Regions from separate parts of the Cedecea neteri genome, predicted to be linked through region 2. Evidence: predicted binding sites of a transcription regulator. Region 2 holds the regulator's gene; the other holds the start of a gene.
What was found. Region 2 encodes PurR, which represses purine synthesis genes. Its sites were predicted from a motif close to CANGCAAACGTTTGCNTG; they were not measured.

Region 1: the regulator PurR is predicted to act here: its motif matches at 3,707-3,724, upstream of purT (formate-dependent phosphoribosylglycinamide formyltransferase).

The regions. Positions count from the first base shown of each region.
Region 1 is NZ_CP009459.1:3,797,190-3,805,210, forward strand. It holds gene exoX (exodeoxyribonuclease X) at 1-302, shown strand, start outside; gene ptrB (oligopeptidase B) at 299-2,356, opposite strand; gene LH86_RS17720 (tellurite resistance TerB family protein) at 2,480-3,154, opposite strand; gene LH86_RS17725 (YebG family protein) at 3,278-3,628, opposite strand; gene purT (formate-dependent phosphoribosylglycinamide formyltransferase) at 3,765-4,943, shown strand; gene kdgA (bifunctional 4-hydroxy-2-oxoglutarate aldolase/2-dehydro-3-deoxy-phosphogluconate aldolase) at 5,008-5,649, opposite strand; gene edd (phosphogluconate dehydratase) at 5,702-7,513, opposite strand; gene zwf (glucose-6-phosphate dehydrogenase) at 7,770-8,021, opposite strand, start outside.
Region 2 is NZ_CP009459.1:2,939,327-2,947,347, forward strand. It holds gene punC (purine nucleoside transporter PunC) at 1-69, opposite strand, end outside; gene punR (DNA-binding transcriptional activator PunR) at 184-1,122, shown strand; gene purR (HTH-type transcriptional repressor PurR) at 1,119-2,144, opposite strand; gene LH86_RS22600 (YnhF family membrane protein) at 2,437-2,526, shown strand; gene sodB (superoxide dismutase [Fe]) at 2,617-3,198, opposite strand; gene LH86_RS13910 (C40 family peptidase) at 3,535-4,383, opposite strand; gene LH86_RS13915 (Grx4 family monothiol glutaredoxin) at 4,744-5,088, shown strand; gene rnt (ribonuclease T) at 5,130-5,789, opposite strand; gene gloA (lactoylglutathione lyase) at 5,900-6,307, opposite strand; gene LH86_RS13930 (alkene reductase) at 6,396-7,493, opposite strand; gene LH86_RS13935 (TetR/AcrR family transcriptional regulator) at 7,547-8,021, opposite strand, start outside.

The DNA of each region.
Region 1 (8,021 bases), 860 kb from region 2:
ATGTGGATACGCCTGCCGGGCTGCATCATCACCGCGCCTTGTTTGACTGCTATATCACCGCCGCCCTGCTGCTGAGAATTATGGATGTGTCCGGCTGGACCGCAGAAGATATGGTCACAATTACCGGGCGTCCGGCGCTGGTGACCACCATGATGTTTGGCAAATACCGGGGCAAACGCATTGCCGAAATAGCCGAAGACGATCCGGGTTATCTTCGCTGGATGCTCAACAACATCAAGGAGCTAACGCCGGATCTCCGCATGACAATAAAACATTACCTGGCCGCCAGCGCGGCCGATTAATGCACGCGCCCTGGCAGCGTCCCCTGCGTCAGGGCAATCAGGAAAGCAAACTCCAGCGCTACGCCTTCGTAAGATTTGAAGCGCCCCGACTTGCCGCCATGCCCGGAATCCATGTCGGTACAAAGCAGCAGCAAGGTCTCATCCCGCTTATAGTCGCGTAATTTGGCAACCCACTTAGCCGGCTCCCAATATTGTACCTGCGAATCATGCAGCCCGGTGGTCACTAACAAATGGGGATAAGCCTGCTCGCGAACCTGATCGTAGGGGCTGTATTGCTTCATATAGCGGTAATACTCTTCGTCCTGGGGGTTGCCCCACTCTTCAAACTCTCCGGTGGTGAGCGGAATTGACTCATCCAGCATCGTGGTTACAACGTCAACAAACGGCACCTGAGCCACCACGCCATGGAATAATTCAGGGCGCAGATTGATAGCCGTTCCCATCAGCATCCCGCCCGCGCTGCCACCCATCCCATAAAGCAGTTTAGGATCGCCATATCCCTGCCTGAGCAGCTCGTCGCATACGTCCAGATAGTCGTTAAAGGTATTCATCTTTTTCAGGTATTTACCGTCTTCATACCATTGCTGGCCCAGCTCACCACCGCCGCGTACATGGGCAATGGCGAAGACAAACCCTCTGTCCAGCAGACTTAAACGGCTGCTGCTAAAGTCAGCATCCATACTGCTGCCGTAAGATCCATAGCCATAGACCAGCAGCGGATTTTTACCCCGGCGAAAGTGTTTCCGGTGATAAACCAGTGAGACCGGCACCTGAACGCCATCCCGCGCCGTCACCCACAGATGCTCGCTGCGGTAATTGTTAGCATCAAAACCGGCAACCTGGGTTTGCTTGATAACCCGCCGTTCACCGCTGTCCATATCCAGCTCGAAAAGCGTATCCGGCGTCGTCATTGAAGAGTAACCGTAGCGCAGGTGGGAGGTCTCCGGCTCAGGATTATAGCCAAGCCAGGTGACATAGGCCGGATCGTCAAAAGCGATGCCCGTAGACTCACGCGTATGGCGATTAATCTGGCGCAGGCTGGTCAATCCCTGCTGGCGCTCGGCAACCACCAGCCAGTCGCGGAACAGCGTAAAGTCTTCAAGCATGACCTGTTCCCGTGCGGCAATCAGCGTTTCCCATTGTTTTTCGTCCCGCACGGCGCTGCGGTAGAGTCCGAAGTTTTTACCGTCTTTGTTGGAACGAATGTAGAACCCATGCTGGTAGTGATCGACCGTGTACTCATGATCTTTCCGGCGCGGGGCAAAGACTTGCGGCTCGGCGTCCGCCAGTTCGGCATCCAGTAACAAAGCCTCACTCGTCGTCGCGCTGGCAAGATGAATGACAACAAAATGCTGGGAGGTTGTTTTATGCACGCTGACGTAAAAAGCGTCATCTTTTTCTTCATACACCAGTTGGTCATCGGCCACCGGGTGGCCCAGCGTGTGCCGCCAGACCTGATAAGGCAGTAAGGTTTTCGGATGCTTGCGCACGTAGTAAAGCGTGACGGAATCATTTGCCCAAACAAAACTGGTCGAGACGTTATTCAGCAACTCCGGATACCAGTTCCCGGTTTTCAAATTACGCAGGCGAATACCGAACTGACGGCGGGAGAGATAGTCCTCCGCCAGGGCCATCACGGCATTGTCCGGCGTAATGGCAAACCCGCCCATGGTGTAGAACTCGCTATGGGCTGCACGCTGGTTGGCATCCAGCAAAACGTCCCACTCGCCCCACTCTTCTCTGACCGCGGATTGCCGCTGATAAATCGCGTACTCATTCCCTTTGTCATAAACCTGACGGTAGCGATAGCCGTTCTTCACATAAGGGGCGGAAACATCGCGAGGTGGAACGCGAGCGATCATCTCTTTGAGCAGCTGATCCTGCAGCGCGCGCTGGCTCTCCATGATCGTTTTACCGTAATCGTTTTCCTGCTCCAGGTATTTCAGCACTTCGGGATCGGTGCGGTCATCATCCCGCAGCCAGTAATAGTTATCCGTGCGGGTATCGCCATGCAACGTCATAGCGTGAGGAACTTTTTTGGCTTTTGGCGGCATCACTTTCATCATTTTCCGTTTAACACCCCGTAAGGGTGGCAAATTCAGCCGGGCTTGCAAGCGGAACATGAAAGATAAAAGAAAATGCCGGGACAGACCCGGCACAAAGTAATGGCAGGAGGATTAAACCGGGAGCGGCTGTTTTTGCTGCTGAATGTCTTGCTCAATGCCGGAGCGGACATCCGGCGGGATGTTTAGTGCATCACCCAGGGCGTTTAAATAGCTACGTTCCATAAAGTGATCGATATCGATAGCCGTGCAGCTTAGGTAATAAAGCTCGAGCGCTTCTTCCTCGTTTCTCACGCCTTGCGCGAGCTGGTGAGGATCTAAAGGCCTGTCGATAGCTCGTTCGACAAGCGCTTTGCCTTCGCCGTCGATGCCGACTTCACGCAGCTGTTGCTCAATAAACTGACGCTCTTTTGCATCAATATGGCCGTCGCTTTTCGCCGCAAAAACCAGCGCAGTGATTAATCTTTCGGTACGAACATCAACCGACGAGTGCGGCTCGCTCCCGCCTGCGGAAGCGGGCTGGTTCTGACGAACCCGCTCCTTGTATTTGTTCCATAACACGCTCCCCGCCACGGCACCGCCGCCGACCAGAAGCGCACTGGTGCCGTATTTTGTTAACAGTTTGCGGGAAGATTTGCTCGCCAGCAGTAACCCGGCTAATCCACCCAGCGCCCCCGGCACCAGAAGTTTACCGATCCCTTCAGGACCATGACCGGCTGCAGGCTGTGAAGATTGAGGGGAATTAGATTGCCCCAGGAGCGACTGAAGCTGCTGTAACCAGTTATTCATGACGGAGATCCTCTGTTGACTTAACTCGTCGAGAGTAGGCCACAGGACGTCAAGAAACGTCGGACAGCGCTAAAGATGGGAAAAGAATCGCGCCGGCTGCCCGGCGCTTACCGCAGAACCGTATTACGCGGCTTTGGTGCGCTTGCGTCCAGGGTGCTCGCTGACGTTGTCTTCTGCCGCTGGCGATTGTTCAAGCGCTGAGGACTCCGCGTCTGGCTCAGACTGGCTTACTTCAGGCTCTGGCAGCTTGCCGTTTTTCAGCACGCCCGCCAGCAGATCCTTGTTTTCCGCCATCCACATCGCCAGGGTGTCGCTCTGCCCTTCATCCAGCGCAATCGGGCTTTGCTGCAGCCAGTCGCCGAGGACTTCAGCCAGATCCAGCATTTTGTCGTAAGCGTCAGCATCCTTTTTACTGGCAAAGGCCATTTTTTCTTGTCCCTCTCTCACTACAACATATTTAATCTCGACCGCCATTTTGCAGCTCCGTTTTACCTGTTTATTTATCCAGTATATCGCCATTCATTTTATCACACAAGCCGGAAAGCCGCTGCCAACGCAAACGTTTTCGTTTATACTGCAGCGGTCTTTTTCTTTGTTAAGGCTAAATCACATGTCAACGTTGGGAACCGCTCTGCGCCCGGCAGCTACGCGAGTTATGCTGCTGGGTTCCGGTGAATTGGGTAAAGAAGTGGCCATTGAATGCCAGCGCCTCGGGGTAGAAGTTATCGCCGTCGATCGCTACGCAAATGCGCCGGCAATGCACGTCGCACACCGCAGCCACGTCATCAACATGCTGGATGCCACGGCGCTAAAAGCGCTTGTCGCCGCCGAAATGCCCGATTTTATCGTTCCTGAAATTGAAGCCATTGCCACCGATGCCCTGCTGGAGCTTGAAGCCCAGGGTCAGCGAGTGGTGCCGTGCGCCCGCGCCACCAAACTCACCATGAACCGCGAAGGGATCCGCCGCCTGGCCGCAGAAGAACTCGAACTGCCCACTTCCAGCTACCGCTTCGCCGACAGTGAAGCCGCTTTCCACCAGGCCGTGCAGGAAATTGGTTTGCCGTGCATTGTTAAACCGGTGATGAGTTCCTCCGGCAAAGGCCAGAGCTTCATCCGCACGGCCGACCAGTTGGCAAAAGCCTGGGAATACGCCCAGTTGGGCGGGCGGGCCGGGAAAGGCCGCGTCATCGTCGAAGGCGTAGTCAATTTTGATTTTGAAATCACCCTGCTAACCATCAGCGCCGTTGACGGCGTGCATTTCTGCGCGCCTATCGGCCACCGTCAGGAGGATGGCGACTACCGTGAATCCTGGCAGCCACAGCAGATGAGCGACATCGCGCTGGCAAAATCGAAAGAGATTGCTGAAAAAGTGGTTACCGCTCTGGGCGGCCACGGCCTGTTCGGCGTTGAGCTGTTTGTCTGCGGCGATGAGGTGATTTTCAGTGAAGTCTCCCCTCGCCCGCACGACACCGGCATGGTGACGTTGATTTCTCAGGATCTGTCTGAGTTTGCACTGCACGTTCGCGCCTTCCTCGGCCTGCCTGTCGGCGAAATTCGTCAGTATGGCCCTGCCGCATCGGCGGTGATCCTGCCAGAGCTGCATAGCGACAACGTTAAGTTCAGCAATGTAGGCGCGGCGCTGGGCGGTGGTTTACAGGTTCGCCTGTTTGGTAAGCCGGAGATTGCGGGTAAACGCCGTATGGGCGTGGCGCTGGCAACCGGTAACAGCGTCGATGAGGCAGTAACAAGGGCCGTGACGTCAGCCGCTCAGGTGAAAGTTGAAGGATAAAAAATCGCCCTCAAGTGAGAGCGATTGAATCATTGGGCCCGCGTACTGCGGGCTTTTTTATGGCTTACTGCTTAGCGCCTTCCACCGCTTCGCGGGCAAGCTTAGTGATACGGTCGTAGTCGCCCGCTTCCAGCGCATCGGCCGGAACCAGCCAGGAACCACCGATGCACAGCACGCTTTTCAGCGCCAGGTAATCGCGGTAGTTAGCCGGGGAGATCCCCCCGGTTGGGCAGAAACGCACCTGAGAGAATGGCCCTGCAATGGCCTGCAGCGCTTTAGTGCCGCCGTTGGCTTCAGCCGGGAAGAATTTGAACTCTTTCAGGCCGTAGTCCATCCCCAGCATCAGTTCTGAAACGGTGCTGATGCCTGGGATCAACGGAATAGTGCCTTCGGTCGCGGCTTTCAGCAGCGGCTCGGTCAGGCCCGGGCTGATGGCGAACTGCGCGCCCGCTTCAGTCACTTCCGCAAGCTGCTGTGGGTTCAGCACGGTACCCGCGCCGATGATAGCTTCAGGCACTTCTTTCGCAATCGCACGAATGGCATCGATAGCACAAGCTGTACGCAGCGTGACTTCCAGCACGCGGACGCCACCGGCCACCAGCGCTTTCGCCATCGGCACCGCATGCTCCAGCTTGTTAACAACAATAACCGGCACAACCGGACCGGTTTTCAGGATCTGTTCTGCTGTAGTTTTCCAATTTTTCATCTGAGCGCCTCTTAGCCACTTTTAATCTGTTCCGGGCAGTGCTGCCGCGGGTTTAAAATTTAATGCAGGTTGCGCCTTGTTCAGCGCCAGAAAGCTGTTCGCGCAATGCGCCGAATAACTCCCGACCGGTCCCTACGCGCTCAGCGCTGAGATCCGGGTGATAAGCAGTGCGCGCCGCAAGTACGGCTTCATCGACCAGCAACGTTAGCTCGCCCGTTTGGCCATTGACGCGAATAATGTCGCCATCCTGCACCTTCGCCAGCAGCCCGCCGTCATACGCTTCCGGGGTAACATGGATTGCGGAAGGCACCTTCCCTGAGGCACCGGACAGTCTTCCATCTGTCACCAGAGCAATTTTGAAACAGCGGTCCAATAATACTCCAAGCGGCGGCATAAGTTTATGCAATTCTGGCATGCCGTTCGCTTTTGGCCCCTGATGGCGGACGACAACAACGCAATCGCGGTCCAGTTGGCCGGCTTCAAAGGCGGGTAATACGTCATGCTGGCTTTCAAAAATAACCGCCGGCGCTTCAATCACCTGGTTATCTACCGGCACCGCAGAGGTTTTCATCACCGCCCGGCCCAGATTCCCGCTCAGCACTTTGGTTCCACCGTGGCGGGAGAACGGTTTTTCCATCGTGGCAATAACGTCGCTATCCAACGGCTGGCTCGCGCCTTCACGCCAGGCAAGCTGACCATTATCGAGCCACGGCTCCATGGTGTAGTGATGCAGGCCAAAACCGGCCACGGTGTTAACGTCTTCGTGCAGCAGGCCACCTTTCAGCAGCTCACGCATCAGCACCGGCACACCGCCCGCCGCCTGGAAGTGGTTAATGTCGGCGGGGCCATTCGGGTAGAGGCGCGCCAGCAGCGGCACAATTTCAGAGATCTCGGAGAAGTCGTCCCAGTTAATAATGATCCCGGCAGCGCGAGCCATCGCAACAAGGTGCATTGTGTGGTTAGTCGAGCCGCCGGTAGCCAGCAGTGCAACAATGCCGTTCACCACCACTTTCTCGTCGATCATTTTCCCGAGAGGCATCCATTCGTTGCCGTTGCCGGTCAGGCGAGTGACCTGGCGCGCCGCTGCGTCCGTCAGCGCGTGACGCAACTCAGCATCAGGCTGAACAAACGAAGAACCAGGCAGCTGCATGCCCATAAACTCAACCACCATCTGGTTGGTGTTCGCCGTGCCGTAGAAGGTACAGGTCCCCGGCGCGTGATAAGAGGCAGCTTCCGCTTCCAGCAGCGCAAGACGGTCAACTTTACCTTCCGCATAAAGCTGGCGAATGCGGACTTTTTCTTTGTTAGGTAAGCCGCTAGCCATTGGGCCTGATGGCACAAAGAGCGCAGGTAAATGACCGAACGACAGCGCGGCCATCGTCAGCCCCGGCACGATTTTGTCGCACACGCCAAGATAGAGCGCGCCGTCAAACATGTTATGTGAAAGGCCAACGGCGGTAGACATGGCAATCACTTCGCGGCTCAACAGCGAAAGTTCCATGCCGTCCTGGCCCTGAGTCACCCCGTCACACATCGCCGGAACACCGCCTGCAACCTGCCCCACTGCGCCCACAGAATGCAGCGCCTTGCGGATTTGCTCTGGATAATGTTCATACGGCTGATGGGCGGAGAGCATGTCGTTGTAGGACGTGATGATCGCAATATTGTTACGCAACATGCTTTTCAGCGCCGCCTTATCGTCCGGCTGGCAGGCAGCGAAACCATGCGCGAGGTTACCGCAGGCAAGTTCCGAGCGGTGAACCGTGTTGCTCCGGGCTTTCTCAATGCGTGCCAGGTAGGCTTCGCGAGTTGGGCGGGAGCGTTCGATAATACGCGATGTTACCCGTAACAAATTTGGATGCATAGAAGTTCCTCAGAAAGTGGCTGTTCTCCCGCATTGATATCGTCATGTTCGGGGCTGATAAAAGTAACTTTGTAGCCCATCAGACTTGATGTCGGGAGCAAAAACGCTTCAGCTAGTGTAAATAAAAAAGCCCCGCGGGTGAATCCACGCGGGGCTATTATTCATAAAAAACTATGCCACTTCTGTGTTAGATCATGTTACCGGTAAAATGAAGGCCATTTGTTAGCAATTTTTTACCGGTCATGTTCACAGCCTGTTATTCAAATTCGTTCCAGGAGTGCCCGTCACGGGTAATCATTGCTACGGAAGCCACCGGCCCCCAGGTTCCAGCCTGGTAAGGTTTCGGCGCATCGTTATCTGCAGCCCAGGCTTCGGTAATGGAGTCAACCCATTTCCACGCCTCTTCTACTTCATCACGACGTACAAACAGCGCCTGAATGCCCCGCATGGTTTCCAGCAGCAGGCGTTCATAGGCATCCGCCAGGTGAGACTCATTGAAGGTCTCGGA
Region 2 (8,021 bases):
GTCGGTGGCCAGGAAACCCAGCACGCTCAGCCCCGCAAGCCAGATAAGAAATCCCTTTGATGGTTGCATATTTCACTCTTGATTTTGATAGCAGGTTAACGGGGCAGGAGTCTACGGAGTGCAAAACCGCTTGTGAAACGCTAATATTTGCAAATTGCATTCAAATTTTTTGCAGGCAGAAATATGTGGTCTGAATATTCGCTGGAAGTGGTTGATGCCGTGGCGCGAAACGGCAGCTTTAGCGGTGCGGCCCAGGAGTTGCATCGCGTGCCGTCTGCCATCAGCTATACGGTACGGCAGCTTGAAGAATGGCTGGCCGTGCCGCTGTTTGAACGGCGTCATCGGGACGTTGAGCTGACCGCCGCCGGGGCATTTTTTCTCAAAGAAGGCCGATCTGTTATCAAAAAAATGATGGCAACGCGCCAGCAGTGCCAGCAGATAGCCAACGGCTGGCGCGGGCATCTGTCTATTGCAGTAGACAATATCGTTAAACCTGAGCGAACCCGCCAGCTGGTGCTGGATTTTTATCGTCATTTTCCGGATATCGAATTAAGGGTTTCCCAGGAAGTGTTCAACGGCGTGTGGGACGCGCTGGCCGACGGGCGAGTTGAGGCGGCGATTGGCGCCACGCAGGCGATCCCGGTCGGGGGGCGCTACGCATTTCGGGACATGGGGGCGCTTAGCTGGCGCTGCGTGGTTTCCGCTGGCCATCCGCTTGCGCAACGGGAAGGTATCATTCTGGATGATGACATTCGCCCCTGGCCGTCTTTGGTGTTGGAAGATACCTCCCGTTCACTTCCCAAGCGCATTACCTGGCTGCTCGACAACCAGCGCCGCGTGGTGGTACCGGACTGGGCGTCGGGGGAGGATTGCCTGACGGCGGGATTATGCATTGGTATGGTGCCAACGCACATTGCCCAGCCGTGGCTCGTCAGGGGAGACTGGAAAGAGCTGCTGCTGGAAAATCCATTCCCGGACGCGGCCTGCTGCCTGACCTGGCGGCAGGATGATGCTTCGCCCGCGCTGAGCTGGTTGCTGGACTATTTGGGCGATAGTGAAACGATGAATCAGGAGTGGTTGCAGGAGCCGGGTAACGTATTCCCGGCCCCCGAAGAGGCTTAGCGGCGGTAATCGCGGAACGGGCCGTCGGCCACCGAGCGGCGTTCAATCAGACGCGGATGAACTTCAATCGTCTGCGACTCTTCGCGTTTATTAATGATACGGTCGAGCAGCATGTTAAACGCCGTTTCGCCCAGGCGCTCTTTCGGCTGGTGGATAGTGGTCAGCGCCGGAGAGAAATAGCGGGCGTTGCGCACGTTGTCGTAGCCGATGATAGAAATGTCCTGCGGCACGCGCAGCCCCATTTCATCAGCGGCGCAAATCGCACCCATCGCCATAATATCGCCGCCACAGAAAACAGCGGTAGGGCGATGCGGCTGGTTAAGCAGCTGCTGCATGGCGCGATAACCCGATTCCGGTTCGAAATCACCCTGAACTACCCAGTTATCAGGCACTTTGATATTGGCTTCTTCAAGCGCCTTCAGGAACCCTGCATGGCGGCCGCCGCCGGTGTTACGTTCCAGTTGACCCGGGATAGCACCGATATCGCGATGGCCGCGTTCAATCAGGTAGCGACCCGCGAGGTAGCCGCCGTGGAAGGCGTTATCGACCACGGAATCGGTAAAGTCTGCGCGGGCTTCGCCCCAGTCCATCACCACCATCGGAATATGGCGGTACTCTTCCAGGGTTGAAAGCAGTGTGTCAGGGTATTCGGAACACATGACCAGCAGCCCGTCCACGCGTTTTTGCGCCATCATGGACAGGTAAGCGCGCTGCTTTTCAAAGTTGTTGTGCGCGTTGCCCAGAATCAGGGTGTAACCTTTGGCGAAACAGCTGTTCTCAACGGATTCAATAATTTCCGCAAAATAAGGGGCTTCGCTTGAGGTCGCAAGCAGGCCGATAGATTTGGTGTGGTTGACCTTCAGGCTACGCGCCACGGCGCTCGGTGAATAGTGCAGCTCTTTGATGGCTGCCCAAACGGCATTGCGCGTCTCTTCCGCCACAAAACGGGTCTTGTTAATGACATGTGACACAGTGGTAGTGGAAACGTTTGCGCGCTTCGCTACGTCCTTAATCGTTGCCATTAGATGTCACTCCAGACCATATCGTAAACTCCTGATAACTCATATGTTAAACGTTTGCCTTCGCTAACTCCTGGGGCAACACGTTGGTTGCAGGCCTGTCGGGGATGCGACATACAGCGGGAGGAGGGCGTTGCCGGGCGATACGCGGTAAATTAGCGAAGGATTTTGGCTTATCCCGGGGCAAAGTGGAAGAGGGAAAACCGATATCTGCGCAAATCCAGCAGGATTTTTATCGCTAATTGTGGGAAAATCACCCCACATACACTTTGTAGGGAAATAAAAGGAGCTTGCAATGAGTACCGATCTGAAGTTTTCCGTGGTGACTACGGTTATCGTACTGAGTCTGATTGTTGCCGGAGCACTTACCGCCGTCCTGCACTGATTTACAAAGGGCCGCGAAAAGCGGCCCTTATCATATATAGATGAAGGAAGAAAAACGTCACCTTCCTACTTCGTAAGTAACCGATAGAAATCAGCCCGCCAGGTTTTGCGCAACAAATTTCCAGTTCACCAGCGCCCAGAAATGGTCGAGATAAACCGGGCGCGCGTTGCGGTAATCAATGTAGTAAGCGTGTTCCCACACGTCCACGGTCAGTAGCGGTTTTGCCTCAGTTGTCAGCGGAGTTCCTGCATTAGAAGTCGAGACGATAGCCAGGCTACCGTCGCTATTCTTCACAAGCCAGGTCCAGCCGGAGCCAAAGTTTTTGATGGCCGCTTCGGTGAACTGCTTTTTAAAGGCTTCCACGCTGCCAAAAGTATGGTTGATGGCGGCCAGCACGTCACCGGTCGGCTCCCCACCGGCATTCGGCGCCAGGCAGTGCCAGTAGAAGGTATGGTTCCAGACCTGAGCCGCGTTATTGAAAATACCGCCGTCAGATCCTCTCACGATCTCTTCCAGCGTTTTGCCTTCAAACGGGCTGCCTTTGATCAGGTTGTTCAGGTTAGTGACGTAGGTCTGGTGGTGCTTACCGTAGTGATATTCGAGGGTTTCGGCTGAGATATGCGGTGCCAGCGCGTCTTTAGCATAGGGCAGGGCGGGTAGTTCGAACGACATTGCTTTACTCCTTGTTATTTTGTTTCACAATATAACTACAATTTGTGTGGTTATAAGGTTAGCAAATTACAGGTGAGTGAAAAAGCGAAATGAAACAACAAAATAAAACAGCCCGTTGCCGGGCTGCTCAGACTGCTGACAAGCTACCTGTGATGAAATAAATACCCGGTGACGTTTTAAAATAAACGAGGAAAATCAATTTATTGATTTTTAGCTGATAACCACAAAGAGGGAAAAACCACGCTTTTTCCCTCTTTGTCAGCAGCAATTAACAGCCCGTTGCCGGGCTGTTAACATTTTAATCAGTCTGATTAGCCCGAAAGGGCGTGGATAAGACTAACGAATGGTTTTTGGCGTCATCACCCGGCGGGCACCCACGTAGTGGCGCTGCCAGTAATCTTCGCTCAGGGAGGTGATCTGAATATCGCGGCCACTGCGTGGGGACTGAATAAACTTCCCGTTGCCAACGTAAACGCCAACGTGATCGGCGGTGCCGCGCCCTTGAGTACGGAAGAACACCAGATCGCCGCTTTCCAGTTCGCCACGGTCAACGGAAGAGGCATCTCGCAGGTGATACATTTCATTGGCGGTGCGTGGAATACGAATATTCACCAGATCTTTATAAGCGTAATAAATCAACCCGCTGCAGTCGAAACCGGTGCGTGGGGAGGTACCGCCCCAGCGATACGGCTTACCAATTTGTCCCATCAGCTTGTTCATAGCCGTTTTTTGCGCTTTCTGCACGCGTACTTTATGTGCCTGCGCGATGGTCAGATTTTTTTCCGACTTCACCTTAACGCACTGCTTTTTATGCCCTTTACGATGGGTGCATTTTTCAGTGTAGGCAACGGTGGCGGAGGCTGGCTGTAGGGCTAATTTCTGCGAGGTTTTTTTGCTGCTGGTTTTAGCGAGGGTGCTGCTTTTGCCTGTGGTGGTGCGTTTAGCCACTTTGGCTTTTGCCGGTGAGGTGTCTTTTTTACCGGACTTCTTTTTGGTGGAGGCTGTGCTGACCTTCGGTTTTGCTTTCTCTTTACCCTTGTTGCTTTTACTGGTTGTTGTCTTTGCCGGATGGCCTTTTTGTGCAACAGGATGGCGGACGTGCTCAGACGCCTGCGCCAAAGGTGTATAGGGCAAAGCAAATAGCAGAGCACATAGCGTGATAGAGATTTTATTTATCCGCGCCACTCGTCAATCCCCTGATAAATGAAGGCACGATGCTAACCATCATGCCTGCGTATGATTTTTGCGAAACCCGACGATTCTAATGCATAAAAGCCGATAATGTTAATAGGCAAATACTATTTAACGGCCAAAAGTGGAAGCTATAGCTAAAAAATTAACCATTCCAGGGTGTTATCCGCTGTTTAATTGATCTCGAATGAAGCAAATTGCTCATTTTCGCGCGCCGTAAAAGTGTTATTCTTAAAGTATGTTTGCTCGCCGGGGCTAGAAGAAAAACCCTGAGAAAAATGGTGTTTTCTGCCCGGGGCGCAACTGGCTACAATGGCAGGCTATTGCCGTATCAAGGTTTGAGGAAGCAAGACAATGAGCACTATTGAAAAAATTCAACGCCAGATCGCTGAGAACCCGATTCTTCTCTATATGAAAGGTTCCCCGAAGCTGCCGAGCTGCGGCTTCTCCGCTCAGGCCGTTCAGGCTCTGTCCGCCTGCGGCGAGCGTTTCGCCTATGTGGATATTCTGCAGAATCCGGACATCCGCGCTGAACTGCCAAAATACGCCAACTGGCCAACTTTCCCGCAGCTGTGGGTGGACGGTGAGCTGGTCGGCGGCTGCGATATCATCATCGAGATGTACCAGCGTGGTGAGTTGCAGGCACTGATCAAAGAGACCGCAGAGAAGCACAAATCTGAAGAGCCAGGCGCAGAGTAATCTCGCCTGCCAGTAAAAAAGCGACCCTTAGGTCGCTTTTTTTATGCCTCAGATTCAGGCTCGTCTGCCAACGGCAGTGGCCAGCCGCCGAGGCGCTTCCAGCGGTTGACGATTTCGCAGAACAGCAGGGCGGTCTGCTCGGTGTCGTACAGGGCGGAGTGGGCCTGCGAGCTGTCAAACTTCTGGCCTGCGGCGATGCAGGCTTTTGCCAGCACGGTTTGCCCCAGCACCAGGCCGCTCAGGGCCGCGGTATCAAACGTCACAAACGGGTGGAATGGGTTACGTTTTAATGATGCGCGCTCAGCGGCGGCCATCATAAAGCTGTGGTCGAACGTGGCGTTGTGCGCCACCATAATCGCCCGGCTACAGCCGCTGTCTTTAATGCCTTTGCGCACGGTTTTGAAAATCGCGTGGAGGGCATCGTATTCGCTGACGGCACCACGCAGGGGGTTATGCGGGTCAATACCGTTGAACGCCAGGGCTTCAGGCTGCAGGTTCGCACCTTCAAACGGATCGACATGGAAGTGCAGGGTTTCGTCGGGGGATAACCAGCCGTCTTCATCCATCTTCAGGGTAACGGCGGCGATTTCCAGTAATGCATCAGTTTTGGCGTTAAAACCTGCGGTTTCAACGTCGATCACTACCGGATAAAAACCACGAAAACGGTCGCACAGGCCATGCAATTGCGTGTTGTCTGACATCAGCTTCTCTTAATACGGGGAAAATGCAGCGCGCATTATGGCAAATTTCGGGGAGTGTTGCAGTAAGGGGCGCACAACACGCCCCTTGTTTGACGCTAATCGTCTGAAAATCAGTTACCCAGACCTTTACCCGCATGCTTCTCTTCGATCAGCTCGATTTTGTAACCGTCCGGATCTTCAACAAAAGCGATAACGGTGGTGCCGCCTTTTACCGGGCCGGCTTCACGGGTCACGTTGCCGCCGTTATTACGAATGCGTTCGCAGGCGTCGGCGGCGTTATCCACGCTCAGCGCGATATGGCCGTAAGCGGTGCCCAGCTCATAGCTGTCCACGCCCCAGTTATAAGTCAGTTCGATAACCGCCGTGTCGCTTTCATCGCCATAGCCGACAAACGCGAGAGAGTATTTGTACTCGGTATTTTCGCTGGTGCGCAGCAGTTTCATGCCCAGCACTTTGGTGTAGAACTCGATGGAGCGTTGCAGGTCGCCAACGCGCAGCATGGTATGAAGTAGACGCATAAAATCCTCGTCGAATGAGACAGTTATTTCTGGAGTCGTTGAGTATAGCGGCGTTTGCGCGCCGCTATCAATGAAAGGAACAGCGGAGTTACAGGGTTGGGTAGTCGGTGTAGCCTTCCGCGCCGCCGCCGTAGAAGGACTCAGGGCGCTGTGGGTTCAGCTCGGCATTTTTGTGCAGACGAGCCACCAGGTCCGGGTTGGCGATGAAGGAGCGACCAAACGCGACCGCATCGATCAGGCCTTTACCGATCAGATCTTCTGCTTTCTCCGGGGTATAAGCACCTGCGCCAACGATCACACCGCTGAAACGCTCGCGGACTTTGGCACGGAATGCTTCGGTGTACGGTTCGCCACCCGCCCAGTCCGGCTCGGACATGTGCAGGTAGGCAATGCCGCGTTTACCCAGCTCTTCAATCAGGTACAGCGCGTCACCTTCTTCGTTCGGGCCGTTGTCCACGTTCTGGAACGAACCGATTGGCGACACGCGGATCCCGATACGATCGGCGCCCCATTCTTTGATCCCGGCATCAACCACTTCCAGCACCAGGCGAGCGCGGTTTTCACGGCTGCCGCCGTATTCGTCAGTACGGTGGTTAGAAGAAGGGGACAGGAACTGGTGCAGCAGGTAGCCGTGGGCGGAGTGCAGCTCAACCAGATCAAAGCCCGCATCGCGAGCGTTACCAATCGCCTTGCGGAAGTCGTCCACGATGCCTGGAATTTCGCTCAGTTCCAGCGCGCGAGGCATGGAAGTATCTTCGCGAACGGCGTTGCCGTTTTCGTCACGCAGCGAGGTACGGGTTCCGGCACTCAGCGCGGAAGGCGCGACCGGAGCCTGCTGGCCAGGCTGAAGAGTAAAGTGGGAAATACGGCCGGTGTGCCACAGCTGCACCGCCATGTGGCCTTTTTCCGCGTGCACGCCCGCAGTGATTTTTTTCCACGCGGCGATTTGCTCTTCGCTGTGCAGGCCCGGAGCGCCAGCGTAGCCTTTAGCCTGGGCGGACATCTGGGTTGCTTCGCTGATGATAAGCCCGGCACTGGCGCGCTGGCGGTAATATTCGCCCATCAGCGGGGTTGGAATATCGCCCGGCTCAATGCTGCGCAAGCGCGTCAGCGGAGCCATAAAAATACGGTTTGGTACGGTAATAGCGCCAACTTTGAGCGGCGTAAACAGTTTATCTGCTGACATGGTTTTTCCTCAAGTAGACCGGTCGTCTAGTAATTCAGTAAATAAAAAACCTGTCAGGCGACAGGTTCTGCCAATAGGATCCTTACGTGTGCTAACGCGCTTTCCAACGGCAGCGCGCTGCGGGAAATTTTTGCCTGCAGGCTGGCGCCTAACCACAGTGAGTACAGCACCATGGCCTGCTCCAGCGCTTCGCCTTCAAAGCGCAGGCTTTTTTCGCTGCGGCCTTTCGCCAGCGCATCGGCGAGCAGGGAGATGACCTGCGAGCCGCCGTTGTTCAGCGCGCCACGCATATCTTCCGAAAGGTCACAGACTTCTGCTGAGAGTTTCACTATCAGGCAGTTACTCAGGTTCCCGCTCTGGCAGAAGTAGCTCAGCATGTCCTGGTACCACTTCAGCAGGCGCTGGCGATAATTGCCTTCGCCGTGCGAAAAGTGTTCCGCCACGCGCAGATTAGAAGCCTGGTAATAGCGCTCCAGCATCGCCACGCCAAACGCTTCTTTCGAGCGGAAGTAGTGGTAGAAAGAGCCT